Regions from separate parts of the Kineococcus esterisolvens genome, predicted to be linked through region 2. Evidence: riboswitches for the same ligand, from Rfam matches in the RefSeq annotation. Region 2 holds a riboswitch; each other region holds the start of a gene.

Evidence for each region. A riboswitch is a leader RNA that binds a small molecule or an ion and turns the genes downstream of it on or off. The one in region 2 is predicted to bind S-adenosylmethionine.
Region 1: linked by a shared signal. The riboswitch ahead of ACRYR8_RS01875 (MFS transporter) and the one ahead of ACRYR8_RS01180 (rhodanese-like domain-containing protein) in region 2 are both predicted to bind S-adenosylmethionine.
Region 3: linked by a shared signal. The riboswitch ahead of ACRYR8_RS00475 (sulfite exporter TauE/SafE family protein) and the one ahead of ACRYR8_RS01180 (rhodanese-like domain-containing protein) in region 2 are both predicted to bind S-adenosylmethionine.

Annotation. Positions count from the first base shown of each region.
Region 1 covers NZ_JBJLRI010000003.1:15,136-24,764, forward strand. Annotated here, with positions in the region: gene htpX (zinc metalloprotease HtpX) at 1-148, opposite strand, end outside; gene ACRYR8_RS01870 (LLM class flavin-dependent oxidoreductase) at 263-1,636, opposite strand; gene ACRYR8_RS01875 (MFS transporter) at 1,633-2,982, opposite strand; SAM riboswitch class I at 2,988-3,076, opposite strand; gene ACRYR8_RS01880 (electron transfer flavoprotein subunit alpha/FixB family protein) at 3,124-4,095, opposite strand; gene ACRYR8_RS01885 (electron transfer flavoprotein subunit beta/FixA family protein) at 4,092-4,901, opposite strand; gene ACRYR8_RS01890 (FAD-dependent oxidoreductase) at 4,902-6,305, opposite strand; gene rarD (EamA family transporter RarD) at 6,400-7,383, shown strand; gene ACRYR8_RS01900 (polyprenyl synthetase family protein) at 7,411-8,436, opposite strand; gene ACRYR8_RS01905 (geranylgeranyl reductase family protein) at 8,461-9,629, opposite strand, start outside.
Region 2 covers NZ_JBJLRI010000002.1:28,568-38,196, reverse strand. Annotated here, with positions in the region: gene dusB (tRNA dihydrouridine synthase DusB) at 1-441, shown strand, start outside; gene ACRYR8_RS01215 (deoxyguanosinetriphosphate triphosphohydrolase) at 438-1,703, shown strand; gene ACRYR8_RS01210 (DUF4190 domain-containing protein) at 1,748-2,536, opposite strand; gene ACRYR8_RS01205 (CoA-binding protein) at 2,613-3,224, opposite strand; gene ACRYR8_RS01200 (O-acetylhomoserine aminocarboxypropyltransferase/cysteine synthase family protein) at 3,221-4,480, opposite strand; gene dnaG (DNA primase) at 4,648-6,564, shown strand; tRNA gene ACRYR8_RS01190 (tRNA-Asn) at 6,646-6,718, shown strand; gene ACRYR8_RS01185 (HNH endonuclease family protein) at 6,794-7,480, shown strand; SAM riboswitch class I at 7,582-7,668, shown strand; gene ACRYR8_RS01180 (rhodanese-like domain-containing protein) at 7,676-8,095, shown strand; gene ACRYR8_RS01175 (O-succinylhomoserine sulfhydrylase) at 8,092-9,291, shown strand; gene ACRYR8_RS01170 (cobalamin-independent methionine synthase II family protein) at 9,318-9,629, shown strand, end outside.
Region 3 covers NZ_JBJLRI010000001.1:100,286-109,914, reverse strand. Annotated here, with positions in the region: partial or broken gene ACRYR8_RS00495 (GTP-binding protein) at 1-1,486, opposite strand, end outside; gene cysD (sulfate adenylyltransferase subunit CysD) at 1,486-2,421, opposite strand; gene ACRYR8_RS00485 (phosphoadenylyl-sulfate reductase) at 2,442-3,176, opposite strand; gene ACRYR8_RS00480 (nitrite/sulfite reductase) at 3,173-4,906, opposite strand; SAM riboswitch class IV at 5,171-5,286, shown strand; gene ACRYR8_RS00475 (sulfite exporter TauE/SafE family protein) at 5,318-6,223, shown strand; gene fdxA (ferredoxin) at 6,220-6,546, shown strand; SAM riboswitch class I at 6,606-6,698, shown strand; gene ACRYR8_RS00465 (methylenetetrahydrofolate reductase) at 6,754-7,740, shown strand; gene metE (5-methyltetrahydropteroyltriglutamate--homocysteine S-methyltransferase) at 7,737-9,629, shown strand, end outside.

The DNA of each region.
Region 1 (9,629 bases), on a different contig from region 2:
CGGTGGTGCCCACCCCGACCAGGGCGAAGACCAGCACGAGGCCGGGTGAGCGGAACGCGGACGCCAGCAGCCCCCCGATGAGGAGCAGGACCGCCCAGATCGCCCCGAAGAGGACCGCGGTCTTCAGGCCGTTGTAGTGACGGTGCATGCGGCGCTCTCGTCCTCCCCAGTCCACGTCCGGCAGGGGGTGAACGCACCGGGCGGGGCGGACGTTCCGCCCCGCCCGGCACCGCTGCTGCGTCCGGGTGCCGTGCGGGAGGGGTCAGGCGGAGCGCCGGTGCGCGGCGCCGGGGTGCGCGGCGGCCAGGCGCGGGCCGTCCCCCGAGCCCAGCCGCTCGCGCAGCGTGGTCCCCGGCGCGGACGGCGGGGCGGCGCGCCCGCGGCGGCGCAGCTCGGGCACCAGGTGGTCCACGACGTCGGCGAACGTGCCTGGCATCGTGGCGTACATGAGGTTGAAGCCGTCGACGCCGGACTCGTCGGCGAACTCCTCCAGGGCATCGGCCACCGTGACCGGGGAACCGGCCAGGACGGGCCCGCGGCCGCCGACCGCCACGAACTCCGCCAGGTCCTGCACCGTCCAGGTGCGGTCGGGGTCGCTGGTGAACGCGGACAGCGCGGAGCGGTTCGCGTCGGTGGTGACGTGCTGCAGCGGCTCCCCCGGCGCCGCGCCGGCGAGGTCCACACCGGTCCAGCCGCCGAACAGCGCCAGCGCCGCCTCACGGCTGGCGTGCTCGCGGTAGTCGGCCAGCAGCGCTGCGGCCTCCGCGTCGGAGGGGCGCACCACGGCGGTCAGGCCCGCGTACACGCTCACCGAGCGCGGGTCGCGACCGGCGCGCTCGATGCGCTCGCGCAGCGAGTCCACGCTGCGGCGAACGTGCGCGGCCGTGGGGCCGATGACGAACACGCACTCGGCGTGCCGGGCGGCGAACTCCTGCCCCCGCGGGGACGACCCCGCCTGGAAGACCACCGGGGTGCGCTGCGGGGACGGCTCGCACAGGAACGCCCCGGGGACGTCGAACCAGCGGCCGTGGTGGCCGATGTCGTGGACCTTCGCCGGGTCGGCGTACACGCCGCGCTCGGCGTCGCGCACGACCGCGCCGTCCTCCCAGGAGCCCTCCCAGAGCTTGTAGCAGACCTCCAGGTACTCCTCGGCGACGTCGTAGCGCTCGTCGTGCGGGACCTGCCGGTCGAAGCCGAGGTTCCGGGCGGCGGAGTCCAGGTAGCCGGTCACGACGTTCCACGCGACCCGGCCACCCGTGAGGTGGTCAAGGGTCGTCAGCCGGCGGGCCAGGGCGTAGGGCTGCTCGTACGTCGTGGTGACGGTGAGCCCGAAACCCAGCTGCCCGGTGACCGCCGCCATCGCCGAGACCGCCATGAGGGGGTCGTTGACGGGGACCTGCGCGGCGGCGCGCACCGCCGCGTCGCGCGAGCCGCCGTGCACGTCGTACACGCCCAGGACGTCGGCCAGGAACAGCGCGTCGAAACCCCCGCGCTCCAGCAGCTGCGCCAGGTCGGTCCAGTACCGGAGGGTGCGGTACTCGGCGCTGCGGTCCTCCGGACGCGCCCACAACCCGGCGGCCTGGTGGCCGACGCAGGCCATGGCGAAGGCGTTCAAGCGCAGCGGTGCGGTGCTCACGGGGTGGAGTTCTCCGGGGTCGGGACGGTGGCGTCCAGGGGGCGGTGGGCGGTCTCCGGGGACGCGGCGGCCGAGAGGGCGGTCAGCACCGCCAGCAGGCTGAGGTACCCGGCGACCAGCCAGGGCGAGCCGCCGCCCAGGGCCAGCAGCGACGCGGCGATCAGCGGGGTCAGCCCACCACCGAGGACCGCGCCGATGGAGTAACCCAGCGAGGCGCCGCTGTAGCGGGTGCGGGCGGGGAACTGCTCGGCGAAGAACGCGCCCTGCGAGCCGTACATGCTGTCGTGGCCGAGGTTGACGGCGACGACGACGGCGCCGACGATCAGCAACGTCGAGCCGGTGTCCAGCAGCCAGAACGCCGGCACCGTGAAGACCGCGGTGAGCACCGCGCCGAACAGGTACACCGGGCGGCGGCCGAACCGGTCGGAGGCCAGTCCCCACAGCGGAGTGGCGGCCAGGCTCAGCACCGAGGCGACGAGCACGGCGAGCAGGCCGACGTCCCCGCCGTCGTCGCGGACCTGCTCGGTGAGGTAGTTCAGGGCGAACACCGTGTACAGGACGTACCCGCCGTTCTGGCCCAGCCGCATCCCGGTGGTCAGCAGCACGCCCCGGGCGTCCTCGCGCAGCACGTCGACGACCGGGCGGCGGGCGACGGCGCCCTCGCGCCGCAACTCGGCGAACACCGGCGAGTCGGCCACCTTCAGGCGGATGACCAGGCCGACGACGACGAGCACGGCGCTGGCCAGGAACGGCACCCGCCAGCCCCAGGACAGGAACTGCTCGGGCGTGGTGAGGGTCCGGGTCAGCCAGAAACCCCCGCTCGCCAGCACCATCCCGGCCGCCGACCCCATCTGCGGCACGGCCCCGAACAGGCCGCGGCGTCCCGGCGGGGCGTGCTCGACCGCCAGCAGCACCGCGCCGCCCCACTCGCCGCCGGCGGAGAACCCCTGCAGCAGGCGGGCGGTCACGAGGAGCACGGGTGCCGCGACGCCGATCGAGGCGTACGTGGGCAGCAGGCCGATGAGGGCCGTCGAGGCGCCCATCAGCAGCAGGGAGGCGACCAGGACCTTCTTGCGCCCCAGACGGTCCCCGAGGTGCCCGGCGACCGCACCGCCCAGCGGCCGCGCCACGAAACCCACCGCGTAGGTGGCGAAGGCGGCGATGACGCCCACGGCGCCGTCGACCTGCGGGAAGAACAGCGGGGCGAACACCAGGGCGGCCGCCGTGCCGTAGAGGTAGTAGTCGTACCACTCGATCGTGGTGCCGACGAAGCTGCCGAGCGCAGCGCGACGGCGCAGGACGCGCTCGTCGACGTTCGAGGGCACGAGGACACGGGCAGAGCTCACCGGGACTCCCATCGGTCCTGGCGGAAGCACCTTCCCCGAGGGGTGGTTGCTGCGGCGTCGTCGAGCCAGGTCTCTCGGCCGCTCTGGATGGTCGTCCGGAAACCTAGGGCACGACGACGCCCGCGCGCAAACCAGCGCGGTTCAGGAGCGGCGGCGGCGGATCTCGTCGCTCAGCGCGGGCAGGACCTCGGTGAGGTCGCCGACGATCCCGTAGTCGGCGAACTCGAAGATCGGCGCGTCGGGGTCGCTGTTGACGGCCACGACGGTCACCGAGGCGGCCATCCCGCCGCGGTGGTGCACCGCGCCGGAGACGCCCGCGCCGACGTACAGGCGCGGGCTGATGGTGACGCCGGTCTGCCCGACCTGGGCCTCGTGCCCGATCCAGCCCTCGTCGGTGGCCACGCGGGTGGCGCCCACGGCGCCGCCGAGGACGTCGGCGAGCTCCTCCACGAGCGAGAAGTCGCCCTCCACGCCGCGACCGCCGACGACGACGACCTCCGCCTCGGCCAGCGCCGGGCGGTCGGAGGTGGGCCGGGGCTCGCGGGAGTGGACGGTGACCGCGCGGGCCGCGGCGGAGGCGGCCACGCGGTGCTCCACGACGTCCAGGGCACCGGCGCCGTCCACCGGGGCGGCCTGCACGGCGTTCGGGGCCAGCGCCACGACCCCGAAGGGGGCGGTGACGGCGCAGCGGGTGGTCCAGGTGCCGGCCAGGACGGTCTTGCCGGCGACGAAGCGGCCGTCGGCGCCGAGCTCGAGGGCACCGGCGCCGGTGACGACGCCCGCGCCGGTGCGCCCGGCCAGGCGGGCGGCGACCTCCTTGCCCTCGAAGGTGGACGCGACCAGCAGCAGCGGGGCGTCCACCTCGGCGCGCACGGCCTCGAGGGCGTCCACGACGGAGGCGGTGAGGCGGTCGTCGGCACCCTCGACGAGGACGTGGTGCAGCACGGCGGCACCGTGCGCGGCGACGGCGGCGCGCGCCTCCTCGCCCGGGGCCGCGCCGACCCACACGGCGTGCACCCGCGCGCCCGGCACGTCGCGGGCCAGGGTCAGCAGCTCCAGGGCGGTGGGGCGCAGCCGCCCGTCGCCGTGGTCGAGCAGGACGAGGAGGTTCACGCGAAACCCTTCCGCACCAGGTAGTCCACGAGGGCCGGCACCGTCTCGGCGCCGCCGGTCACCAGCACGCGGTCGCCGCGCTCGGGGCGCGGTGCGGCCTCCAGGACGCGCGTGGCGGAGCCGTCGAGCCCGACGGTGGCGGGGTCGACGCCGAGGTCGGCCAGCGAGAGCACCGCGACCGGCTTCTTGCGCGCGGCGAGGATGCCCCTGAAGTCGGGGAAGCGGGCGCGGAACGCCTGGTCGGTCACCGACAGCACCGCCGGCGCGGGGGCGCTGAGCACCTCGACGTCGGTGGAGGTCTCCCGGCGCACCCGCACGGTGCCGCCCTCGACGGTGATCTCGTCGGCGAGGGTGAGCTGCGGCCAGTCCAGCAGCGCGGCCAGGGCCGCGGGCACCAGCGAGGTGAGCCCGTCCAGGCCCGCCATGCCGGCCACGACCACGTCGACGGGCCGCTCGGCGTGCAGGTGCCGCACGGCCGCCGCCAGGACCCGGGCGGTGGCGATCGCGTCCGAGCCGGCGATCGCGTCGTCGCGCACGTGCACCGCACCGGTGGCGCCCATCGCCAGCCCGCGGCGCAGCGCCTCCACGGCCGCCGCGGGACCGGCGGTCAGGACGGTCACCTCGTGGGGCTGCTCCCCCTCGGCGACCGGCTGCGCCTCGACGAGGCGCAGCGCGGCCTCCAGGGCGTCCTCGTCGAGCTCGTTGAGGGTGTCGTCCTCGCCGCCTCGGGCCAGCAGCCCGTCCTCGCGGAAGGAGCGGGCCGACTGGACGTCGGGGACGTGCTTGACGCAGACGACGACGCGCACTCAGGCCTCCCGGGCGGCGGCCTCGGCGAGCACCTCGCGCGAGTACCGGATCATGTCCTCGCGGGAGACGACCTTGACGCGCTCGCGCCCGTGCGGCGCACCCAGCGCCCGCTCGTAGGCGTCCAGGAGCTCCCAGTCGTTCCACGTCAGCACGTCCACGCCCTTGCCGGTCAGCAGGTCCAGCACGGCCTGCGGGTCCGCCTCGGGAGCGGGCGTGAAGGACGCCGCGTCGGAGACGAGGTGGCGGACCGTCTCGGAGGCGTCGGACTTGGTGTGCCCGATGAGGCCGACGGGGCCGCGCTTGATCCAGCCGGTGCAGTAGACGCCGGGCAGGTGCTCGCCCTCGGGACTCAGCACGCGGCCCTCGTGGTTGGAGATGACGCCCTTGAGCTCGTCGAACGGCACGCCCGGCAGCGGGGAACCGAAGTAGCCCACCGCGCGGTAGACGGCCTGCACGTCCCAGGTGCGCACGTCGCCGGTGCCCTCGACCGTGCCGTCGCCCGTCAGCCGGGTGCGCTCGGTGCGCAGCGCGCTGACGTGGCCGTCGGTGCCGACGATCTCCACGGGGGCGTGCAGGAAGTGCAGGTGGATGCGCCGGGAGGCGGTGCCGTCGCCCTCCTTCAGCGTCCAGTCCGTGAGGGTCTTCACGACCTGCTTGGTCTGGTTCGACTTGTCGATGGCGGCCATCGAGCCCTCGTCGAACTCGAAGTCCTCCGGGTCGACCAGGACGTCGACGTCGGGCACGTGGCCCAGCTCGCGCAGCTCCAGCGGGGAGAACTTCGCCTGCGCCGGGCCGCGGCGGGCGAAGACGTGCACGTCGGTGACCTTCGAGGCCTTCAGGCCCTGGTAGACGTTGTCCGGGATCTCGGTGGGCAGCAGGTCGTCCGCGTGCTTGGCGAGCATGCGCGCCACGTCGAGCGCGACGTTGCCGGCACCCAGGACGGCGACGCTGGGGGCCTCCAGGGGCCACTCGCGCGGGTAGTCCGGGTGCCCGTCGTACCAGGAGACGAAGTCGGCGGCGCCGTAGCTCTCCGGCAGGTCCACGCCCGGGACCCTCAGCGGGGCGTCCTCGATGGCACCGGTGGAGAACACCACCGCGTCGTAGTGGCGCTGCATCTCCTCCAGCGTGACGTCCGTGCCGAAGGTCACGTTCGTGAGCAGGCGGATGTCGCCGCGGCCCAGGACCTTCTCCAGCGCGACGACGATCTGCTTGATGCGCGGGTGGTCGGGGGCCACGCCGTAGCGCACGAGGCCGAAGGGCGCGGGGAGGCGCTCGATCAGGTCGATGCTCACGCCGTCGAAGCCCGTCGCCGACAGGTCTGCCTTGGAGAGGATGTCCGAGGCGTAGATGCCCGCCGGTCCGGCTCCGACGACGGCCACGCGCAGCGGACGCTGGGTGCTCACGGGATCTGGTGTCCTTCGTCTCGACGTCGTCTGTCGAACTGCGTAGGCAAGCCTAACGGCACGCGGGTGGCGCGCCGGACGGCAGCATGCCCGTGTGGCACCGCCCTCCGCACCCCCGCCCACCGCTCCCGCCACCACCGCCGCCGACGCGCGCAGCGCCCGCAGCGGCGTCCTCGCGGGCGCCGGCGCCTACGTGCTGTGGGGGCTGTTCCCGTTCTACTTCCACGCCCTGCTGCCCACCGGGGCGCTGGAGCTGCTCGCCCAGCGGGTGGTGTGGTCGCTGGCCCTGTCGGTGCTGCTGCTGACGGCGCTGCGCCGCTGGCCGGCGGTGCTGCGGGTGCTGCGCACCCCGGCCCAGCTGCGGCTGCTGGCCGTGGCCGCCGTGGCCATCGCCGTGAACTGGGGCGTGTACGGGCTGGCCGTGACCACCGGGCACGTGCTGGAGGCGTCCCTGGGCTACTTCGTCAACCCGCTGGTGACGGTGCTGCTGGGCGTGCTGGTGCTGCGCGAGCGGCTGCGGCGCACGCAGTGGGTCGCGGTCGGCGTGGGCACCGCCGCGGTCGTGGTCATCACCGCCGACCTGGGGCGGCTGCCGTGGATGGCGCTGGCGCTGGCGGTCTCCTTCGGCACCTACGGGCTGCTGAAGAACCGCCTGGCCCGCTCCGGCGCGGGGGTGGACCCCCTGACGGGGCTGACCGTGGAGACGGGCGTGCTGGTGCTGCCCGCCCTCGCCGCCCTGACCTGGATCGGGACGACGGGCCGCTCGACGTTCACCGCCGGCGGCACCGACCACGCGGTGCTCACCGTGCTGTCCGGGCCCGCCACGCTGGCCCCGCTGCTGCTGTTCGCGCTGGCCGCCGGGCGGGTGCCGCTGACCACGATCGGGCTCCTGCAGTACTCCACCCCCGTGCTGCAGTTCCTCGCCGCGCTGGTGCTCGGCGAGACCATGCCCGCCTCGCGGTGGGCGGGGTTCGCCCTGGTGTGGACGGCGCTGGCGCTGCTCACCGCCGACGCCGTGCGCGCCCAGCGCCGCCGGCCGGTGCCCGCGGCGCGCCGGTGGGGGCGTCCCCGTCGCTGACGACGGGCAGCGCCCGCGGGCGCCCGCTCAGCCGACGCGGTCGGCGACCGTGCCCGCGTACGTCTGCAGCGCCCGGCGCGCGGCACCGTCCGGCACGTCGGCCAGGTGGGCCGCGGCCCGCGCCGCCCACTCGCGGGCCGTGGCCCGCGCGGCCCCCGTCACCGGGTGGGCGCGCAGCACCTCCACCGCCTCGGCGAGCACGTCGTCGTCGCCGAGGCGCCCGGAGTCCAGCAGCGCCACCAGGCGCACCGCGTCCGCGTCGCCCTCGGCGGCGGCCCGGCGCGCCAGCAGCACCGGCAGCGTGGGCACGCCCTCGCGCAGGTCGGTGCCCGGGCGCTTGCCGGAGTCGCCCACGTCGCTGGTCAGGTCCAGGACGTCGTCGGCCAGCTGGAAGGCGACGCCCACGTCCTCGCCGTAGCGGACCATCGCACGCACCACCCCCGGCGGCGCACCGCCGAACTGCGCCCCGAAGCGGCCCGCGGTGGCGATCAGCGAGGCCGTCTTGTCGCTGAGCACGTCCAGGTGGTGCGCCACCGGGTCCTCGCCCGGGCGCGGGCCCACCGTCTCGTGCAGCTGCCCCAGGCACAGCCGCTCGAACGTCTGCGCCTGCACCCGCACCGCCTCCGGCCCGAGGCCGGCGACGAGGTTGGAGGCGCGCGCGAACAGCAGGTCGCCGGTGAGGATCGCCACGTTGTTGCCCCACACGTGCTGCGCGGCCGGCGCCCCGCGCCGCGTGGGCGCGGAGTCCATGACGTCGTCGTGGTACAGCGAGGCCAGGTGGGTCAGCTCCACCACCACCGCGGCGTCCACGACCTCCGGGCGGGAGGGGTCGCCGAGGTGGGCGCCCAGCAGCGTCAGCATCGGCCGCACCCGCTTGCCGCCGGCCTCCACCAGGTGGCGGGAGGCGGCGTCGGCCAGCGGGTCGGTGTTGCCCACGGCGTCGCGCAGGCGCTCCTCGACGACCTCCAGCCGCTCGCGCAGGGCGGACTCGAGGCCGGTGTCGCTGGTGGGCAGGCCCGTGCTCGTCCTGGTACTGGTCACGTCGCTCCTCACGCCTCGCTCCTCACGGCCGGCCCCTCACGCGGCGGGGGCCAGCCGCTGCAGCGCCACGACGACGCGGTCGGCGACGTCCTCGGAGGTGGGGTCGGCGAGGTTCGCCAGCAGCTTGACCACCAGCTTCATGAGCCCGGGCCGCGGCAGGCCGTGACGCGTGGCGACGCGCATGACCTCCGGGTGGCCGATGAGGGAGACGAACACGCGCCCCAGCGTGTAGTACCCACCCAGCTGGGCGCGAACCGCGGCGGGATAGCCGTGCAGCGCGCGCTCGCGGCCGCGCGCGTGCGGTGCGGCCAGCGCCCCGTCGACGACCTCGGCCGCCAGCCGGGCGGACTGCATCGCGTAGGCGATGCCCTCGCCGTTGAACGGGTTCACCATGCCGCCGGCGTCACCGACGAGCAGCAGGCCCCGCGTGTAGTGGGGCGTGCGGTTGAACGCCATGGGCAGCGCCGCACCGCGCACCTCACCGACCTGGTGGTCGGGGTCGAAGGACCACTCCGGCGGCAGCGACGACAGCCAGCGGCGCAGCAGGTTGCGGTAGTCCACGTCCCCGGAGCCGGCGTCGGCCTTCAGCACGCCCAGGCCCACGTTGCTCGTGCCGTCGCCCACGCCGAACACCCAGCCGTAGCCGGGCAGCAGCTCCTTCGCGCGGGCGCCGTCCTCGCGCAGCTCCAGCCAGCTCTCCAGCCAGTCGTCGTCGTGGCGGGGGCTGCGGAAGTAGGTGCGCACCGCCACGCCGAGGGGCCGGTCGTCGCGCCGGTGCAGGCCCATGGACAGCGCCAGCCGGCTGCCCACGCCGTCGGCGGCCACCACCACGGGGGCGCGGAACACGCGCTCCTCACCGGCGCGGCGGCCCTTCCCGTCCACCGGGCGGGCGCGCACGCCCACGACGTGGCCGGTGCGCTCGTCCACGACCGGCGCGGTGACGGAGGTGCGCTCCAGCACGGTCGCGCCGCCGGCGCGGGCGTGCTCGGCCAGCGCCTGGTCGAAGCGGGAGCGGGTGTGCACCAGCCCGTAGGGGGGGAAGTCGCTGATCTCGGGCCACGGCACCTGCAGCCGCACGCCACCGCCGATCAGCCGCAGGCCCTTGTTGCGGACCCAGCCGTCCTCGCGGGGGGTGGGCAGGCCCAGCAGCTCCACCTCGCGGCTCGCGCGCGGGGTCAGCCCGTCGCCGCAGACCTTCTCGCGGG
Region 2 (9,629 bases):
GGCTGCCTGGGCCGGCCGTGGCTGTTCGCCGACCTGGAGGCCGCTTTCGCCGGGCGGCCCGAGCGGCTGCGTCCGGGGCTGGACGTCGTCGCCGCGACCGTGCGCCGGCACGCCGAGCTGCTCGCCGAGCACTACGGCGACGAGCTGCGCGGCTGCCGCGACGTGCGCAAGCACATCGCCTGGTACTTCAAGGGCTACGTCGTCGGCGGGGACCTGCGCGCCAGACTGGGTCTGGTGGACTCCCTGGCGGCCCTCGACGAGCTGCTCGCCACCCTCGACCTCTCCCAGCCCTACCCGGGGGCGCCGGCGGAGGGCTCGCGCGGCCGCGCCGGCTCACCGCAGCGGGTGGCGCTGCCGGAGGGCTGGCTGGACGACCGCGCCCTGTCCGGCGCTGCCGCGGAGGTCGTGCGCCAGGCCGAGCTGTCGGTCTCGGGGGGCTGACGGTGAGCGAGCGCGACGGGCACCAGCCCGGCTACGCGGCCTCGGACACCGAGCGCTGGGCCACCGAACCGCCCAAGACCCACCGCCGCAGCGCGTTCGCCCGCGACCGCGCCCGCGTCCTGCACTCCTCCGCGCTGCGCCGCCTCGCCGCCAAGACGCAGGTGGTGGGCCCGGGCACCGACGACTTCGTGCGCAACCGCCTGACCCACTCGCTCGAGGTCGCCCAGGTGGGCCGCGAGCTGGGCGCGGCGCTGGGCTGCGACCCGGACGTCGTGGACACCGCGTGCCTCGCGCACGACCTGGGCCACCCGCCGTTCGGGCACAACGGCGAGCGGGCGCTGGCGGAGGCGGCCGCCGGCATCGGCGGTTTCGAGGGCAACGCGCAGACCCTGCGGCTGCTGACCCGCCTGGAACCCAAGACGGTCGCCGTCGACGGCTCACCGGTCGGGCTGAACCTGACCCGCGCCAGCCTGGACGCCGCCACCAAGTACCCGTGGGAGCACGGCAAGGCCCCGCGGGTCACGTCCAAGTTCGGCGCCTACGCCGAGGACGCGGCGGTGTTCGCCTGGCTGCGCGACGGGGCGCCCGAGCACCGCCCCTGCGTGGAGGCGCAGGTCATGGACTTCGCCGACGACGTCGCCTACAGCGTCCACGACGTGGAGGACGCCGTGGTCGCCGGGCACGTCCGGCTGGACTGGCTGCGCCGGCGCGAGACCCGCGCCCGGGTCGCGGCCCAGGTGCGCGACTGGTACCTGGCCGACGCCACCGACGAGGCCGTCGACGCCGCGGTGGAACGCCTGTCCGGCCTGCCGTTCTGGGCCGAGGAGCGCCCCGGCGAGGTGTTCGGCGGCCGCCGGCACCTGGCGGCGCTGAAGGACATGACCAGCCAGCTCATCGGCCGCTTCGCCAACGCCGCTCAGGACGCCACCCGCGCCCGCCACGGCGAGGGCCGGCTGACCCGCTACGCCGCCGACGTGGAGGTGCCCGCCGAGACGGTGCTGGAGGTCGCCGTGCTCAAGGGGGTGGCCGCCACCTTCGTCATGAGCGCCCAGGAGCGCCAGCCGTTCTACGCCCGCCAGCGCGAGCTGCTGCTGGAGCTGCTGGCACGGCTCGTCGAGCGCGGCGGCGAGGTGCTCGAACCGCCCTTCCGCGAGGACCACCTCGCGGCGGCCGACGACGCCGCGCGGCTGCGCGTGGTCGTCGACCAGGTCGCCTCCCTGACCGACGCGTCCGCCCTCGCCTGGCACGCCCGGCTGACCTGACCCGACCCCGGCCCGCCCCGACTGGAGCGGGTGCGGTCCGGGCGTCACCAGGCGGACAGGGTGCCCGCGGTGAGGGAGCCGGTCAGCGAGCCGCCGCTGCCGCCGACGAGGTTGCACTGCACGAGCCGGCTGCCGGCGTCCCAGTCCCGCTCGGTCGGGAAGTAGTAGCTGTAGCGCAGGGCGGCGTCCCCCAGCCCGGCACCGGCCGCGGCCTCGCCGACCGCCGGGCCGCAGCGCGCGTCCGCCTCCGCCGTCAGGGCCTCGTCGCCGGGGAAGAAGTCGTGGAACACCTCCGCCACCGAGTGCACGGCGATCACCTCGCCGCCGTGCGCGACGGTGCAGTCGGCCACCAGGACCGTCCCGGTGTCCAGGCTGCCGGCGTGCTCGTCGAAGCAGTCGCCCGCGGCGAGGTCGTCGATGAGCACCTCGCGCGGCACGGCGGGCGCCGCCGGGTCCGCGGCACCGGGCACGGGCCGGGGATCGGCCGGTGCCGGTTCAGCGGGTGCCGTGGCCGCGGGTGCCGTGGCCGCGGGCGCGGAGCGCGGGGACCGCGCGGCGAGGGAGACGCCGACCCCGGTCACCACGACGACCGCCGCGACCACCAGGCCGGCCAGGACCTCCAGGGACCCCAGCACGACGCCCGCGACCGCCAGCCCGCGGCCGCCGGTGAGGTGCCGCCGGGTGCGGGACAGCGCCACTGCGCCCAGGACGACGGACAGCACCGAGCCGCCGACGAGGGCGAGGACGAACGCCGCCACGGCGAGCGGATCCGTCGGGCGCTGCACGAGCGCCGGTGGCCGTGGGGGCAGACCGGTGCGGTCCCGCGTGTTCACGAACGCGCAGCGTAGGGACGCCGCCGTTCACGCGCCGGGGATTTCCGGTCCGCCCGGCCGGCCGGTCCGGGGACCCTCAGCGCGCCCGGCGCCGTGCGGAGATCACCCCGGTGTCGAAGCCCGCGAGGTGCAGCCCGCCGTGGAAGCGGGCGTGCTCGATCTTCAGGCAGCGGTTCACCACCACGGTCGTGCCCGCCTCGTGCCCGCGGCGGGCGACGTCCTCGTCGGCGAGGCCCAGCTGCAGCCACAGCACCGGCGCGCCCACCGCGAGGGTCTCGTCCAGCACGGCGCCCAGCTCGCTGGGACGGCGGAACACGTCGACGATGTCGGGCACGCCGGGCAGTTCCGCCAGCGACGGGTAGGCGGGCCGGCCCAGCACCTCCCGCTCGTTCGGGTTGACGAACCAGACCTCGAAGTCGGAGCTGGCCAGCAGGTAGGTGCCCACGAAGTACGACGCGCGCGACGGCTTGTTCGAGGCGCCCAGGATCGCCACCGTCCTGCTGCGGCGCAGGATCGACAGCCGCTGGCCCGGGGTGGGGGGCGTCCAGCCGCCGGCGTCGCGCACGGGCGGGGCGTCCTGCGCACCGGTGGCCGGTGCCGCGGGCGCAGCCGGGTCGGCAGCGAGGCTCCCGGTGTCGCCGACGGCACCCGCGGGGGCGGTGCCGCTGCCGGGGTCCGCGGCGCTCACCGCGACACCCCCGCCGTCGCGGCGGTCAGCGCCTGGTCCAGGTCCCACAGCACGTCCTCCACGTCCTCCAGCCCGACGCTGATGCGGATGAGGTCCTCCGGCACGCCCGCCGCCTCCAGCTGCGCGGCCGACAGCTGCTGGTGGGTGGTGGAGGCCGGGTGCAGCACGAGGGTGCGCGCGTCGCCGATGTTGGCCAGGTGCGAGCACAGCTGGCAGTTGTCGATGAACCGCTCGCCGGCTGCGCGACCGCCCACGACCCCGAACGAGAACACCGCGCCGGGGCCCTCCGGCAGGTAGTGCTGCGCGCGCTCGAAGTGGCGGTGGGAGGGCAGCCCGGAGTAGCGCACCCAGCTGACGCGCTCGTCGGCCTCGAGCCACTGCGCCACGCGGCGGGCGTTGGCGACGTGCTCGCGCATGCGCTGCGGCAGCGTCTCCACGCCCATCAGCAGCAGGAACGCCGAGTGCGGCGACAGGGTGGCGCCGACGTCGCGCAGCTGCTCGCTGCGCAGCTTGGTGAGGAACCCGTACTCGGCGAAGTTCCCCCACCACGACAGTCCGCCGTAGCTGGCCACCGGCTCGGTCATCGAGGGGAACCGGCCGTTGTCCCACGGGAAGGTGCCGGCGTCGACCACGACGCCGCCCAGCGTGGTGCCGTGCCCCCCGAGGAACTTCGTGGCGGAGTGGATGACGATGTCCGCGCCGTGCTCGATCGGCCGGCACAGGTAGGGCGTCGCGGTGGTGGCGTCGACGACCAGCGGGACGCCCGCCTCGTGCGCGACGTCGGCCAGGGCCCTGATGTCGGCGACCACCGTGGAGGGGTTGGCGACCAGCTCGGTGAACACGCACCGCGTGTTCTCGGTGATCGCGGCACGCACCGCGTCGGCTTCCGGCTCGACGAACACGGTGTCCACCCCGAAGCGGCGCAGCGTCACGTCCAGCTGGGTGACGGTGCCGCCGTAGAGGTTGTTCGAGGCGACGATCCGATCGCCGGCGCCGGCCAGGGCCGCGAAGGTGAGGAACTCCGCGGACTGCCCCGAGCTGCACGCCAGCGCACCCAGGCCGCCCTCCAGGGAGGCCATGCGCTCCTCCAGCGCCGCCACCGTCGGGTTCGAGATGCGGCTGTAGATGTTGCCGTACTTCTGCAGCGCGAAGAGGTTGGCCGCGTCGGCGGCGTCCTCGAACACGAAGCTGGTCGTCTGGAAGATCGGCACGGCCCGCGCGCCCGTCGTCGGCTCCGGCACCGCGCCGGCGTGCACGGCGCGGGTGCGGAAGCCCCACGCCCGGTCGCTGCCGCCGGCGGGCGCCCGCCCCTCCCGCTGCCCGTCCTGGTCCCGGTCCGGTCGATGGTCGCTGCTCACGGGGCCGATCCTGCCACCCGCGCCCGCGGGCCGGCCGTGTCCGGGTCCGCGCCTAGACTCGCCGCGTGGCAGGCCTGATCGACCCCGACGACCTGCGCGCGGTCAAGGAGCGCGTCCGCATCGACGAGGTGGTCGCCGAGCAGGTGACGCTGCGCCCCGGCGGGGTGGGCTCCTTCAAGGGCCTGTGCCCCTTCCACGAGGAGCGCACCCCCAGCTTCACCGTCCGCCCGGCCGTCGGCCGCTGGCACTGCTTCGGCTGCGGCGAGGGCGGCGACGTCATCGAGTTCGTCCGGCGCATCGACGGCACCACGTTCACCGAGGCCGTGGAGCGCCTCGCCGAGCGCGTCGGCGTGCAGCTGCGCTACGTCGACGACTCCGGCCGCCCGGGCCGCCGCCCGGCCGGCGCCGGGGGAGCGGGGCAGCGCCAGCGGCTGCTGGAGGCGCACAAGCTGGCGGAGGCCTTCTACGCCGAGCAGCTCGAGCAGCCCGGGCCCGCCGAGACGGCCCGCCGCTTCCTGGCCGAGCGCGGCTTCAGCCGCGAGGCGGCGGCCCGCTTCGGCGTCGGCTTCGCGCCCCCCGGCGGTGAGGCGCTGCTGCGCCGGCTGCGGGCGAAGGGCTTCACCGAGGAGGAGCTGACCACCTCGGGCCTGGCGGGGCAGGGCAGCCGGGGCCTGTACGACCGCTTCCGCGGCCGCCTGGTGTGGCCGATCCGCGACGTCAGCGGGCACACCGTCGCCTTCGGCGCCCGGCGCCTGTTCGACGACGACCGCATCGAGGCCAAGTACCTCAACTCCCCGGAGACGCCGGTCTACAAGAAGTCGCAGGCCCTGTACGGCCTGGACCTGGCCAAGCGCGACATCGCCCGCACCAAGCAGGTCGTCGTCGTGGAGGGCTACACCGACGTCATGGCGTGCCACCTGGCGGGGGTGACCACCGCGATCGCCACCTGCGGCACCGCCTTCGGCGAGGAGCACGCCCGCATGGTGCAGCGCATGCTCGGGGACGCCGCCGGCTCCGCGGAGGTCGTCTTCACCTTCGACGGCGACGCGGCGGGGCAGAAGGCGGCGCTGCGCGCCTTCGAGCTGGAGGAGCGCTTCGCGGCGCAGACGTACGTGGCCGTCGAGCCGTCGGGGCAGGACCCGTGCGACCTGCGGCTGTCCTCGGGTGACGCGGCCGTCGCGGCCCTGGTGGCCGGGCGGGTGCCGCTGTTCGAGTTCGCGATCCGCTCGACGATCTCCCGCTACGACCTCGACAGCGAGGCCGGCCGCCTGGCCGCGCTGGACGCGGCCGCCCCGATCGTCGCGACGATCCGCGACCGCGGTCTGCGGCAGCGCTACGCGGTCAACCTGGACCGCTGGACGGGCTTCCTCGACGAGCGCTTCGTGCTGGACCGGGTGCGCCGGCACGCCGGGGACGGGCACGGCGGCCGCGACGGGCACGGCGGGACGTCCCGCCGCAGCGGGACCGGCGAGCAGGCCGCCGCCCGCCCCGCCCCGCCGGCCCAGCGGGTCGACGACGTCGTCGAGCAGCTGGAGCGGCGGGTGCTGTCGTGCGCGCTGCAGGCGCCGTGGGTGGTCGCCGAGGACTTCGCCGAACTGCCCGCCGACGCCTTCACCGCACCCGTGCACCGCGCCGTGCACGACGCGGTCACCGCCGCGGGCGGTCCGCTGGAGGCGCCGCAGGGGCCGGCGTGGGTGGCGGCGGTGCTGGAGTACGCCGACGGCCCCGTCGCGGCGCTGGTGCAGGAGCTGGCCGTGACGGAGCTGCCCGTCAGCGACGAGGAGGAGCTGGAGCGCTGGGGCCGCTCGCTGGTGGCGGCGCTGGCCGGTCAAGCGGCCACCCGCGCGGTCGCCGACGCGCGGCGGCTCCTGCAGCGGCTGGACCCCTCGGCGCAGGCGCAGGAGTACCTGGCGGCCTCCTCGGAGCTGTTCCGCCTGGAGGCCGCCCGGCGGGCCTGGCAGGAGCGCGCGCAGGGGTCCTGACGGGGCCCGGCCCGTGACGCGGGCACCCGGGAGGGGCTGGTACGGTTGACGTGCTGTCGCCGGGGGTTCACCCGGCGGTGGTCCCGCATAGCTCAATTGGCAGAGCAGCCGGCTGTTAACCGGCAGGTTGTTGGTTCGAGTCCAACTGCGGGAGCTCCTCGAGGGGGCGTGCGCACGCACGCCCCCTTCGTCGTCCCCGGCTCCACGGGGACCCGTGGAGGAGGTGGCCGTGCCCGCTCGGCGCTCCAGCGCCCCCGCGGCGATCCTCGTGCCGCTGCTGCTGGTCGTGCTGGCCGTCGCGCTGTGGCGCGCGCTCGCCGGCGGCGCGCCCACCGGGACCGGCGCCGCGACCGGCGACGCGGCCGAGGCGCTGGCCGCGCTCGAGGTGCGTGCCGCCGCCCCCTCCACCGGTTACGAGCGCGAGCTGTTCGGCGACGGCTGGGTGGACGTGGACGCCGACGGCTGCCGCACCCGCGACGACGTCCTGCAGCGGGACCTGACCGGGGTCCGCCTGGGCGAGGACGGCTGCACGGTGCTGTCCGGCACGCTGGAGGACCCCTACTCCGGGGACGAGATCGCCTTCCGCCGCGGGCGGGGCACCAGCGACGACGTGCAGATCGATCACGTCGTCGCGCTCGCCGCCGCCTGGCGCACCGGCGCGCAGGAGCTCAGCGACGACGAGCGCGTCCGCTTCGCCAACGACCCCCTGGAACTGCTGGCCGTGGACGGGGCGCTGAACCAGTCCAAGGGCGACGACGACGCCTCCGAGTGGCTGCCGCCGGTGGGGGAGTGCGAGTACGTCGCCCGGCAGGTCGCCGTCAAGAGCGCGTGGGGGCTGTGGGTGACGCCCGCCGAGGGCGAGGCGATGGCCGACGTCCTCGCCGGCTGCCCCGGGCAGGAGCTGCCCGGTCCCTGAGACGGCCGGGCGGCCGCAGCCGCCCGGTGCGGACCGGTGGGGCCCGGTGCGGCGCACCGGCGAGGGGGCCCGCGCACCTCCGCCGATGCCCTACGCTGATCGGACCATCCAGAGCGGCCGAGAGACCTGGCTCGACGACGCCGCAGCAACCCCCCTCGGGAGGGTGCTCATGCCGGGACCGATGGGAGGGTTCTGTTGACCTACTCCGGCGACCTCACGGCGCGTGAGGCGTTCGAGCTGCTGCGCGACGACGGCGACGCCGTCCTCGTGGACGTCCGCACCGAGGCGGAGTGGACGTACGTCGGGGTGCCCGACACCGCCGAGCTGGGCAGGTCGCCGATCTTCGCCTCGTGGTTGCCGGTGGAGCAGGACGCGCCCGGTGCGAGGTTCCTCGCGGAGCTGGCGCGCGCGGGCGTCGAGCCGGGCCACCGCGGCCCGGTGGTGTTCCTGTGCCGCTCGGGCAAGCGGTCCGTCGCCGCCGCCGAGGCCGCCACGGCCGCCGGCATCGGCCCCAGCTACAACGTCCTCGACGGCTTCGAGGGAGACCTGGACGAGCACGGGCACCGCGGCGGCGCCGGCTGGCGCGCGCAGGGCCTGCCGTGGAGGCAGTCGTGAACGAGCAGCGACCGCGCCCCTGGCGCCCCGACACCACCGCCGTGCGCGGCGGCCTGGCCCGCTCGGGTTTCGAGGAGACCTCCGAGGCGATGTACCTGACGTCCGGGTACGTCTACGACTCCGCCGCTGCCGCCGAGGCCGCGTTCACCGGTGAGGTCGACCGCTACGTCTACTCCCGCTACGGGAACCCCACGGTCTCGGTGTTCACCGAGCGGCTGCGGCTGCTGGAGGGCGCCGAGGCGTGCTACGGACTGGCCAGCGGCATGTCCGCGGTGTTCTACGCCCTGGGGGCGTTGCTGGGTGCCGGCGACCGGGTCGTGGCCGCCCGCAGCCTGTTCGGCTCCTGCTACGTCATCCTCGACGAGATCCTGCCCCGCTGGGGCGTGACGACGGAGTTCGTCGACGGCGAGGACCTCGCGCAGTGGGAGCGGGCCCTGGCCACGCCCGCGCAGGCGGTGTTCTTCGAGACCCCGGCGAACCCCATGCAGACCCTCGTGGACATCGAGGCGGTCGCGGATCTCGCCCACGCGGCCGGCGCGGTCGTGGTGGTGGACAACGCCTTCGCCAGCCCGGTGGGCCAGCGGCCGCTGCAGTTCGGCGCCGACGTCGTCGTGTACTCCGCGACCAAGCACATCGACGGCCAGGGGCGCGTGATGGGCGGCGCCGTCCTGGGCACCGCGGAGTTCGTCGGGGGCCGCCTCCAGGAGCTGACCCGGCACACCGGGCCCACCCTGAGCCCGTTCAACGCGTGGACGCTCGCCAAGGGCCTGGAGACCCTCGGCCTGCGGGTGCGGCACTCCGCTGCCACCGCGCTGCGCATCGCCGAGCACCTCGAGGTCGGCCCCGGCGTGCGCTGGGTGCGCTACCCGCTGCTGCCCTCGCACCCGCAGTTCGACCTCGCGAAGCGCCAGATGGAACTGGGCGGCACCGTCGTCACGTTCGAGCTCGACGCCCCCGCCGGGCGGGGCAAGGAACGCGCCTTCGAGGTGCTCGACGCGCTGCGCACCATCGACATCTCCAACAACCTCGGTGACGCGAAGTCCCTCGCGACCCACCCCGCCACCACGACGCACCGCCGCCTCGGCGAGCAGGGTCGCGCCGCCATCGGCCTGTCCGACGGCGTGCTGCGGCTGTCGGTGGGCCTGGAGGACCCCGAGGACCTGCTCGACGACCTCGACCGCGCACTGCGCGGCTGACGACCGACCCCACGAACGGAGCACCCGTGACCAGCACGCCCCGCCGCATCGAGGTCAGCCACGCAGGCAGCCTCCCGCGCACCCCCGAGCTCATCGCCGCCAACGACGCCCGCGAGCTCGCCGAGGACGGCCTGACCCTCCAGCGCACCCCCGAGTTCGAGGCGCTGCTCACCGACGCCGTCGTCGACCTCGTGCGCCGCCAGCGCGACCTCGGCATCACGCTCGTCGGTGACGGCGAGTACGGCAAGGCCATGACGAGCACGGTGGACTACGGCGCCTGGTGGTCCTACTCCTTCCAGCGGGTGGCCGGCCTGGAGGTGACGGGCGAGGACATCTTC
Region 3 (9,629 bases), on a different contig from region 2:
CGGTGCGGCGCAACGACTCGGCGCGTTCGGCGGGCGAGTCGCCGAGGTCGGCGACCAGTCCGGCGCGCAGGTTCTGCCCGTCCAGCGCGTAGGCCGGCCGGCCCTCGGCGAGCAGGACCGCCTCCAGCGCCCGGCCCACCTCGTGCGCGTCCGGCGCGCCGGCTGCGGGCACCAGCCACAGCGCCGCGCCGGGGTGCGGCCGCGTGGCCGTCGAGGAGCGCCACACGGCACCGTCGTCGGCGCGGGCGGCGCCGCGGCGGTCGACGGCCTCGCGCACGACGCCCGCGGCCACGGTGTCGTGGGTGTGCTCGTCCACGAGGACGAACGCCCCCATGTCGCGGTTGCGCGCGTACGGCTCCACGACGAGGTCGACGGCGGTGCGCAGCGTCACCGCGCCGATGTCGTTGAGCTGCAGCGCTCGCGGCGTGGGCAGCTCCTCCAGGGTGCGCGGGTCCATCCGGTCGTGCAGGGCGCAGACCTCCGCGCGCACGGTGCGGGTGGTGTGCTTCAGCAGCAGCCGCCGCCCGACGGTGAGCGGTTCACCGTGCATCCAGCACACCTGCGCGCGCACCTCGCGGGTGACGGTGGGCTCGGCGTCCGGGGCCACGAGGACGTCCCCGCGGCCCACGTCCAGCTCGTCGGCCAGTTCCACCGCCACCGACAGCGGCGGCACCGCGACGTCCCGGTCGGCGTCGAGGGTGTCCAGCGCGGTGACGCGGGTGCGGGCACCCGAGGGAAGCACGACGACCTCGTCGCCCGCACGCAGCGTCCCGGCCGCCACCCGGCCGGTGTAGCTGCGCCGCCGCCCCGCCACCGGGCGCGAGACCCACTGCACCGGCAGCCGCAGCCGGCCGACGCCGAAGTCCGGCGGCAGCACCTCCACGCCGTCCAGGTGCTCCAGCAGCGTGGGCCCGTCGTACCAGGGGGTGTGCGCCGAGCGGCGTGCGACGTTGTCGCCGTGCTTGGCGGCCACCGGGACGACGAGCATGCGCACCCCGAGGCGGTCGGCGACCTCCCGCAGCTCCTCGCGCACCGCCGAGAACCGGGCCCGGTCGAACTCGACGAGGTCCATCTTGTTCACGACCGCCACCAGGTGCGGAACGCCCAGCAGCGTGGCGATGCGGGCGTGCCGGCGCGTCTGGTCCAGGACCCCGGCGCGCACGTCCACCAGCAGCATCGCCAGGTGGGCGTTGGAGGTTCCCGTCACCATGTTCCTGGTGTACCGCTCGTGCCCGGGGGTGTCGGCCAGGACGTAGTTGCGCTTGGCCGTCGAGAAGAACCGGTACGCCACGTCGATGGTGATGCCCTGCTCGCGCTCGGCGCGCAGGCCGTCGGACAGCGCCGCCAGGTCCGGTCCGTCGGGGCCGTCCACGGCCGCCAGGTGGTCCGTCGGCAGGCTCCCGGTGTCCAGCAGCAACCGCCCGATGAGGGTGGACTTGCCGTCGTCCACGGAGCCGGCGGTGGACATGCGCAGCAGTTCCCGCATCAGAAGTACCCCTCGCGCTTGCGGTCCTCCATCGCGGCGGCGGAGGTCCGGTCGTCGGCCCGGGTGGCCCCGCGCTCGGACACGGTCGCGGTGCCGATCTCCGCGATGACGGCCTCGACGTCGGTGGCGTCGGAACGGACCGCACCGGTGATCGTCAGGTCCCCGACGGTGCGGTAACGCACCCGCAGCCGTTGCACGCGCTCTCCGGGGCGGGCCGGGGTGAGGTCGGAGACGGCCAGCAGCATGCCGTCGCGCTCGACGACGTCGCGCTCGTGCGCGTAGTAGATGCCCGGCAGGTCCAGGCCCTCGGCGGCGATGTAGCGCCACACGTCCAGCTCGGTCCAGTTGCTCAGCGGGAACACCCGGACCTGCTCGCCGCGGCGGATCCGCCCGTTGTACAGCGACCACGGCTCGGGACGCTGGTTGCGGGGGTCCCACTGGCCGGCGGAGTCACGCACGCTGAAGACGCGCTCCTTGGCGCGGGCTCGCTCCTCGTCTCGGCGCGCCCCGCCGAACGCCGCGTCGAAACCTCCCTCGGCGAGGGCGTCCAGCAGCGTGCGGGTCTGCAGGCGGTTGCGGGAGGAACCCGGACCGTCCTCGCGGACGCGTCCGGCGTCGATGCTCGCCTGCACCGAGGCGACCACGAGGCGGTGCCCGCCCTGTGCCAGGCGGCGGTCGCGGAACTCGATCACCTCGGGGAAGTTGTGCCCGGTGTCGACGTGCATCACCGGGAACGGCACGGGCGAGGGGCGGAACGCCTTCTCCGCCAGCCGCAGCAGCACGATGGAGTCCTTGCCGGCGGAGAACAGAAGCACGGGGTTCTCGAACTCGGCGGCCACCTCGCGGATGATGTGCACCGCCTCGGCCTCCAGCGCCCGCAGGTCGTCGACCAGGCCGGGGCCGGAACCGCCGCCACCAGTGCGCGCCGCCGGCACGGCGGTCGTCGTCGGGGCGCTCACAGGTGGATCCCGCACTCGGTCTTGCCGGTGCCCGCCCAGCGCCCGGAGCGGGGGTCCTCGCCCGGTGCGACCGCGCGGGTGCACGGCTTGCACCCGATGGAGGGGTAGCCGCTGGTCAGCAGCGGGTTGACCGGGACGGCGTGGTCGGTGGCGTAGTCGACGAGCTCGTCGAACGTCCAGGCCGCCAGCGGGTTGAGCTTCACCAGCCCGTGCCGCTCGTCGAACTGGACCAGGGGCGTGCCGGCCCGGGTAGGCGCCTCCTCGCGGCGCACGCCCGTCACCCACGCCTCGTACCCGGCCAGGGCGGCGGCGAGGGGTTCCACCTTGCGCAGCCGGCAGCACGTGCCGGGGTCGCGCTCGTGCAGCCGGGGCCCGAACTCGGCGTCCTGCTCGGCGACGGTCTGGCGGGGCAGGACGTCCACGACGCGCACCGGCAGCGCGAACTCCACCTCGTCGCGCGTGCCGCGGGTCTCGGCGAAGTGGTAGCCGGTGTCCAGGAAGAGGACGTCGACGCCGGGCGCGTGCTGCGCGACGAGGTGGGGCAGGACGGCGTCGGCCATGCTGCACGCCACCGCCAGGGTCCCGGGGAAGGTGGCGGCGGCCCAGGCGGCGACCTCACCGGCGTCCGCGCCGGCCAGTTCGGCGGCGCCGCGCTCGGCCAGGTCGCGCAGCTCGTCGCGCCCGCGCCGGACACGGGGCGCGGGGACCGCGGTCGTCGTGTTCTCGCTCATCGCAGAGCCTCCTCGTCGCTGCGGTGGGCCCAGGCCGCGAACGTCTCGCGCGGCTCACGGGTGTCGAGGTAGCGCCGCACGACGCGCTCGACGTAGTCGGGCAGGCCGGTGGCGGTCACCTTCAGACCGCGCACGGTGCGCCCGAGGCCGGGCTCGGCGCGGTCGGCGGAGGCGAGCCCGCCGCCCAGGTGCACCTGGAAACCGGCCACCTGCTCGCCGTGCTCGTCCTGCACGAGCTGCCCCTTCAGGCCGATGTCGGCGGTCTGGATGCGGGCGCAGGAGTTCGGGCACCCGTTGACGTGCAGCGTGATCGGGGTGTCGACGTCCACGCCGGCCAGCCGGCGCTCCAGCTCCTCGATCGTGCGCGCCGCGGTGTCCTTGGTCTCGACGATGGCGAGCTTGCAGAACTCGATGCCGGTGCAGGCGATGGTGGTGCGGCGGAAGGGCGAGGGGGCGGCGGGCAGCCCCAGCTCCCCGGCGCGGGCGACGAGCTCGTCCACGTGCGCGGGGTCGACGTCGAGCACGACCACCTTCTGGTGCGGGGTGAGGCGCACGCGCCGGGAGCCCGCCGCCTCGGCGACGTCGGCCAGCCGGCTCAGCAGGGTGCCGCTGACCCGGCCCACGGTGGGGGAGAGCCCCACGTAGCGTCGCCCGTCCTTCTGCTCGTGGACGCCGACGTGGTCGCCGCGCCCGGCGGGGGCCGGCGGCGGCGGGCCGTCCGGCAGCGCCCGGTGCAGGTACTCCTCCTCCAGCACCCGGCGGAAGCGCTCCGGCCCCCAGTCGGCCACCAGGTACTTGAGGCGGGCCTTGTTGCGCAGCCGGCGGTAGCCGTAGTCGCGGAAGATGCTGACGACGCCGTGCCACACCTCCGCCGCCTCGTCCGGGGCGACGAAGGCCCCCAGGCGCTGGGCGAGGTGCGCGCTGGTGGACAGGCCGCCGCCGACCCACAGGTCGTAGCCGGCGCCGAGCTCGGGGTGGACCACCCCCACGAGGGAGATGTCGTTGATCTCGTGGACGACGTCCTGGCTGGGGTGGCCGGTCACGGCGGTCTTGAACTTGCGGGGCAGGTTCGCCAGTTCCGGGTCGCCGATGAACCGGTCCACGATCTCGGTGATGACGGGGGTGGGGTCGATGACCTCGTCGCGGGCGATGCCGGCGACCGGGCTGCCCAGCACCACGCGGGGGGTGTCGCCGCACGCCTCGGTGGTCTGCAGCCCCACCGCCTCCAGCCGCCGCCAGATCTCCGGGACGTCCTCGACGCGGACCCAGTGCAGCTGGACGTTCTGCCGGTCGGTGATGTCGGCGGTGTCCCGCGCGAACAGCGTGGAGATCTCGCCCACCACCCGCAGCTGCTCGGTCGTCAGGGAACCCCCGTCGATCCGCACGCGCAGCATGAAGAACTCGTCGGACAGCTCCTGGGCGGACAACTGCGCGGTGCGCCCGCCGTCGATGCCGGGGCGCCGCTGCGTGTACAGGCCCCACCAGCGGAACCGGCCGTTGAGGTCGTCTGAGGCGATGGAGGAGAAACCCTCCCTCGCGTACACCTGCTCGATGCGCTCGCGGACGTTCAGCCCGCTGTCGGCCGCCTTGAACTCCTCGTTGTGGTTCAGCGGTGCCGTGCCGTCCACGCGCCACTGCCCGTTCCCGCCGGGGCGGGGGGCTCGCGGTGCACGGCGGGGTGGCGGCGGGACGGTCTGCGGGGTGGCGGTGGGACTGGCTTCGGGTGTCATGGAACCTCACGGGGGAGACGGGTGCTCCTCGTGAGGAGACCCTCAGCTGGTGGGCTGCAGCGAGCGACCGGAGCGGCAGGCGTAGGCGCTCTGCAGCCGCATGAGGTCGACGTACCGGCGCGAGATCAGGCGCACGGCAGAGGGCTGGACCACGTGACCACGTTAGGGCACGAGCGCGGGAACTCCAACACGTCCGCCGGCCCGCGCGCCGCGCGCACCACCGGGGTGTTGACCGGCGGTCGAGGGTCCTCTACCGTCAGCAGCGGTCACGAGTGCCAGCGCGAAGCCCCGGCTCGCTGGTCGGCAACCCTCCTTTCGCGGCGGGGTGCTCCGGGTGAGGACCTGGCCGTTCGCCGCTCGGCGTCCGGCAAGCGCGGACCCTCGGGTCCACGGACGACGGATGGACCGCTCGTGCACAAGTTCGCCCTGCTCGCTGTCGTCGGCCTGCTGGCCCAGCTGGTCGACGGATCCCTCGGCATGGCCTACGGGGTCACCTCCACGACGCTGCTGCTCGTCGTCGGCGCCAGTCCCGCGGCCGCGTCCGCGACGGTGCACCTGGCCGAGATCGGCACGACCCTGGCCTCCGGTGCGGCGCACTGGCGCTTCGGCAACGTCGACTGGCGCGTCGTGGTGCGCGTCGGCGTCCCCGGGGCGGTGGGCGCGTTCGCGGGCGCGACGGTCCTGTCGTCGCTGCCGATGGAGGTGGCCGCCCCGGTGATCAGCACCCTGCTGCTGCTGCTGGGCGTCTACGTGCTGCTGCGATCGGCCGTCGCCCGCTTCGACGAGCGTTCCCTGCACCGGCCGCTGCGACGCCGGTTCCTCGCCCCGCTGGGGCTGGTGGCCGGCTTCGTCGACGCGACCGGGGGCGGCGGCTGGGGGCCGGTGGGCACCCCGGCACTGCTCGCCTCCGGCCGGCTGGAACCCCGCAAGGTGATCGGCTCGGTGGACACCAGCGAGTTCCTGGTCGCCGTCGCCGCCAGCGCGGGGTTCCTCGTGGGCCTCGGTTCGCAGGGCATCGCCTGGACGTGGGTCCTGGCGCTGTTGGCCGGTGGGCTGATCGCCGCGCCGATCGCGGCCTGGCTGGTGCGGCACGCACCGCCGCAGGTGCTGGGTGCCGCCGTCGGCGCCGTCATCGTGCTCACCAACGCCCGGACGCTGCTGCGCAGCGACGCCGTCGCCGCCCCCGACGCGGTCCGCTGGGTCGTGTACGCGCTCGTCCTGACCGCCGGCGCCGTCGGCGTCGCCCACTCGGTGCGCCGCCACCGTCGGCGCATCACCAGCCCCACCCCCGAGAGCGAGAGGAGCGGCGCGCAGTGACGTACGTCATCGCCCAGCCCTGCGTGGACGTGAAGGACAAGGCCTGCATCGAGGAGTGCCCTGTCGACTGCATCTACGAGGGCGAGCGTTCGCTGTACATCCACCCCGACGAGTGCGTCGACTGCGGGGCGTGCGAGCCGGTGTGCCCGGTGGAGGCGATCTACTACGAGGACGACGTGCCCGAGCAGTGGTCGGCGTTCACCGCGGCCAACGTGGAGTTCTTCGACACCGTCGGCTCGCCCGGTGGTGCGGCGAAGATGGGCCTGATCGCCGCTGACCACCCGGTGGTCAGCGCGCTGCCGCCGCAGGGCGAGGGGCACTGAGCGCCCCGGCACCAGGCGAACACCGGCACCACCAGCACCACGGCACCACCAGCACCGCCACCCCATCCAGAGCGGCCGAGAGTCCTGGCTCGACGACGCCGCAGCAACCCCCCGGTCCCCGGGAGCGGGTGCTTCCGCCAGGTCGATGGAGTCGACGATGTCCACCCACCGCCCCACCTCCCGCCCCGCCGAGCACCGCGCGCGCCGGTGACCGTCGGCGCACTGGTCGCCGGCGCCGCCGGGCGGCCGACCCTGAGCTTCGAGTTGTTCCCGCCGCGCTCACCGGCGGCCCGTGACGCCCTGCACGGCACCGTCTCCCGCCTGGCCGCCACGGGCCCGGACTTCTTCTCGGTCACCCACGGCGCGGGTGGCGGCACCCGCGACGCCGGCTGCGAGCTGCTGCGCCACCTGCGCCGGGAGACCCGGGCGGTGGCCGTGGCGCACCTGACCTGCGTCGGGGCCACCCGCCGGCAGGTCGTGGACCTGGCCGAGGAGTTCTTCGCCGCGGGTGTGCGCGACGTGCTCGCCGTGCGCGGGGACCCGCCCTCCGGGCGGATCACCGAGCCGGTCCCCGACGACGCCGTGCGGCGCGCCTGCGACCTGGTGGAGCTGGTGCACGTCGCCGACCGGCACCACCGCGTCCGGGCCGGCGCCGCCGTCCTCCCGCTGAGCGTCGCGGTGGCCGCCTTCCCCTCCTCGCGGCGCGCCGGCGACCTGCAGGCGCTGCGCGCCAAGCAGGACGCGGGAGCCTCCTTCGCCATCACCCAGGTCTGCTACTCCGCCCGCGAGTACGCCGACTTCACCGGCCGGGCCCGCGCCGCGGGCATCACCCTGCCGCTGCTGCCGGGGATCATCCCCACCACCGACCCGGCGCGGTTGCTGCGGCTGCAGCAGCTCACGGGGGTCGCCCCGCCCCGGGAGCTGCTGGCGCTGCTGGAGTCGGCCGCTGAGCACGGGGACACCGCGCGCGAGCGCGCCGGCACCCGCTTCGGGCGGGCGCTGGCTCGCGACCTGCTGCACGCCGGCGCCCCCGGCCTGCACCTCTACACGTTCAACGCAGCGCCCGCGGCGCTGGACCTGCTCGAGGGTGTGCACCTCGGCGCCGGGACCCCGACGGTCCCGAGCTCGGCCGGACGGCCGCAGGCATCCGCGGTTCCCCACGACGCCGCCCTCGCGGCTGGAGGATCCCGATGAGCACCGAACCCCGCACCGCAGTTCCCGGCACCGACGTGCCCGCCTGGTCGGCCACCGTCCTCGGCTACCCCCGCATCGGCCCGCGCCGGGAGTCGAAGAAGGCGCTGGAGGCGCTGTGGGCCGGGCGCGCCGACGTCACCGCCACCGAGCGCGCGCTGGCCGCGGTGCGGGCGCGCACCGTGCGCCGCCTGAACGACCTGGGCCTGCACGCCCACGACGCCTCCATCCCGTCGGCGTTCTCCGCCTACGACCAGGTGCTGGACGCGGCGATCGCCGTGGGAGCGGTGCCGCCGCGCTTCGCCGACGTCGTGGGCGCCGACGGGCGGGTCGACCTGGCCGGCCTCTCCACGATCGCCCGCGGCCGCGGGGCGGACGCACCGCTGGAGATGACGAAGTGGTTCGACACGAACTACCACTACCTCGTCCCCGAGATCGGGCCGGACACGGAGTTCCGCTTCGCCGACGACCGGGGCGTGCGGGAGTTCTCCGAGGCGCTGGCCGACGGCTTCCTCACCCGGCCCGTCCTCGTGGGCCCGGTCACGTTCCTGCTGCTGGCCAAGCCCGCCGACGGCAGTCCCGAGGGGTTCGCGCCGATCGACCGCCTGGGCGACCTGCTGCCGGTGTACGCGGAGCTGCTGGCCGCCCACGCCGCCGCCGGGGCCGCGTGGGTGCAGCTGGACGAGCCCGCCCTCGTCAGCGACTCCGCCACCGAGGGCGTCGACGACCTCGCGGACCTCGTGCGCACCGCCTACGACACCCTGCTCACCGCCCCGTCGGCGGCACCCGCGCGCCCGCGCCTGCTGGTGGCCGCCCCCTACGGCGACCTGGGCGAGCACCTGGGGACGCTGGCCGCCACGGCGGTGGACGGGCTCGCGCTGGACCTGGTGCGCGGGTCCGCCCCCGCCGGGCCGGTCCCCGGCCTGGACGGCAAGACCGTCGTCGCCGGGGTCGTCGACGGCCACAACGTCTGGCGCGCCGACCTGGAGCCCGCCCTGGCGCAGCTGCAGGCGCTGGTCCCGCTGGCGGGCACGGTCGTCGCCGGAACGTCCACCTCCCTGCTGCACGTCCCGCACGACGTCACCGACGAGCCCGACCTGGACGAGCGGCTGCGCGGCTGGCTCGCGTTCGCGGACCAGAAGGTCGCCGAGGTCGTGCTGCTGGGGGAGGCGCTGCACCACCCGGGCGCTGGCCCGGGCACCTTCGCGGCCAGCTCGGCGGCGCGCGCCGACCGTCTCGCCGCCCCCGGTGTGGTGCGCCCCGAGGTGCGCGAACGCCTCGACGGCATGGACGAGGACGCGCTGCACCGCAGCGACTACGCGGTGCGGCGTGCCGCGCAGGACGAGGCGCTCGCCCTGCCGCAGCTGCCCACCACCACCATCGGCTCGTTCCCGCAGACCGGGGAGATCCGCGCCGCGCGCGCTGCCCGCACCGCGGGGCGGCTCACCCAGGAGCAGTACGAGGAGTTCCTGCGTGCCGAGATCGACCGCGTGGTGGCGCTCCAGGAGGAGCTGGGTCTGGACGTCGTCGTGCACGGCGAGCCCGAGCGCAACGACATGGTGCAGTACTTCGCCGAGAACCTCGAGGGCTTCGCGGTGACCCGCAACGGCTGGGTCCAGTCGTACGGTTCGCGGTGCGTGCGCCCGCCGATCCTGTGGGGCGACGTGACCCGGCCCGCGCCGATCACCGTCCCGTGGAGCGCGCACGCCGCTTCCCGCACGGCCAAGCCGGTCAAGGGGATGCTCACCGGCCCGGTGACGATCCTGGCCTGGTCGTTCGTGCGCGACGACCAGCCCCTGGCCGACACCGCCCGCCAGGTGGCGCTCGCCCTGCGCGACGAGGTCGCCGACCTGGAGGCCGCGGGCATCGGCGTCGTGCAGGTGGACGAGCCT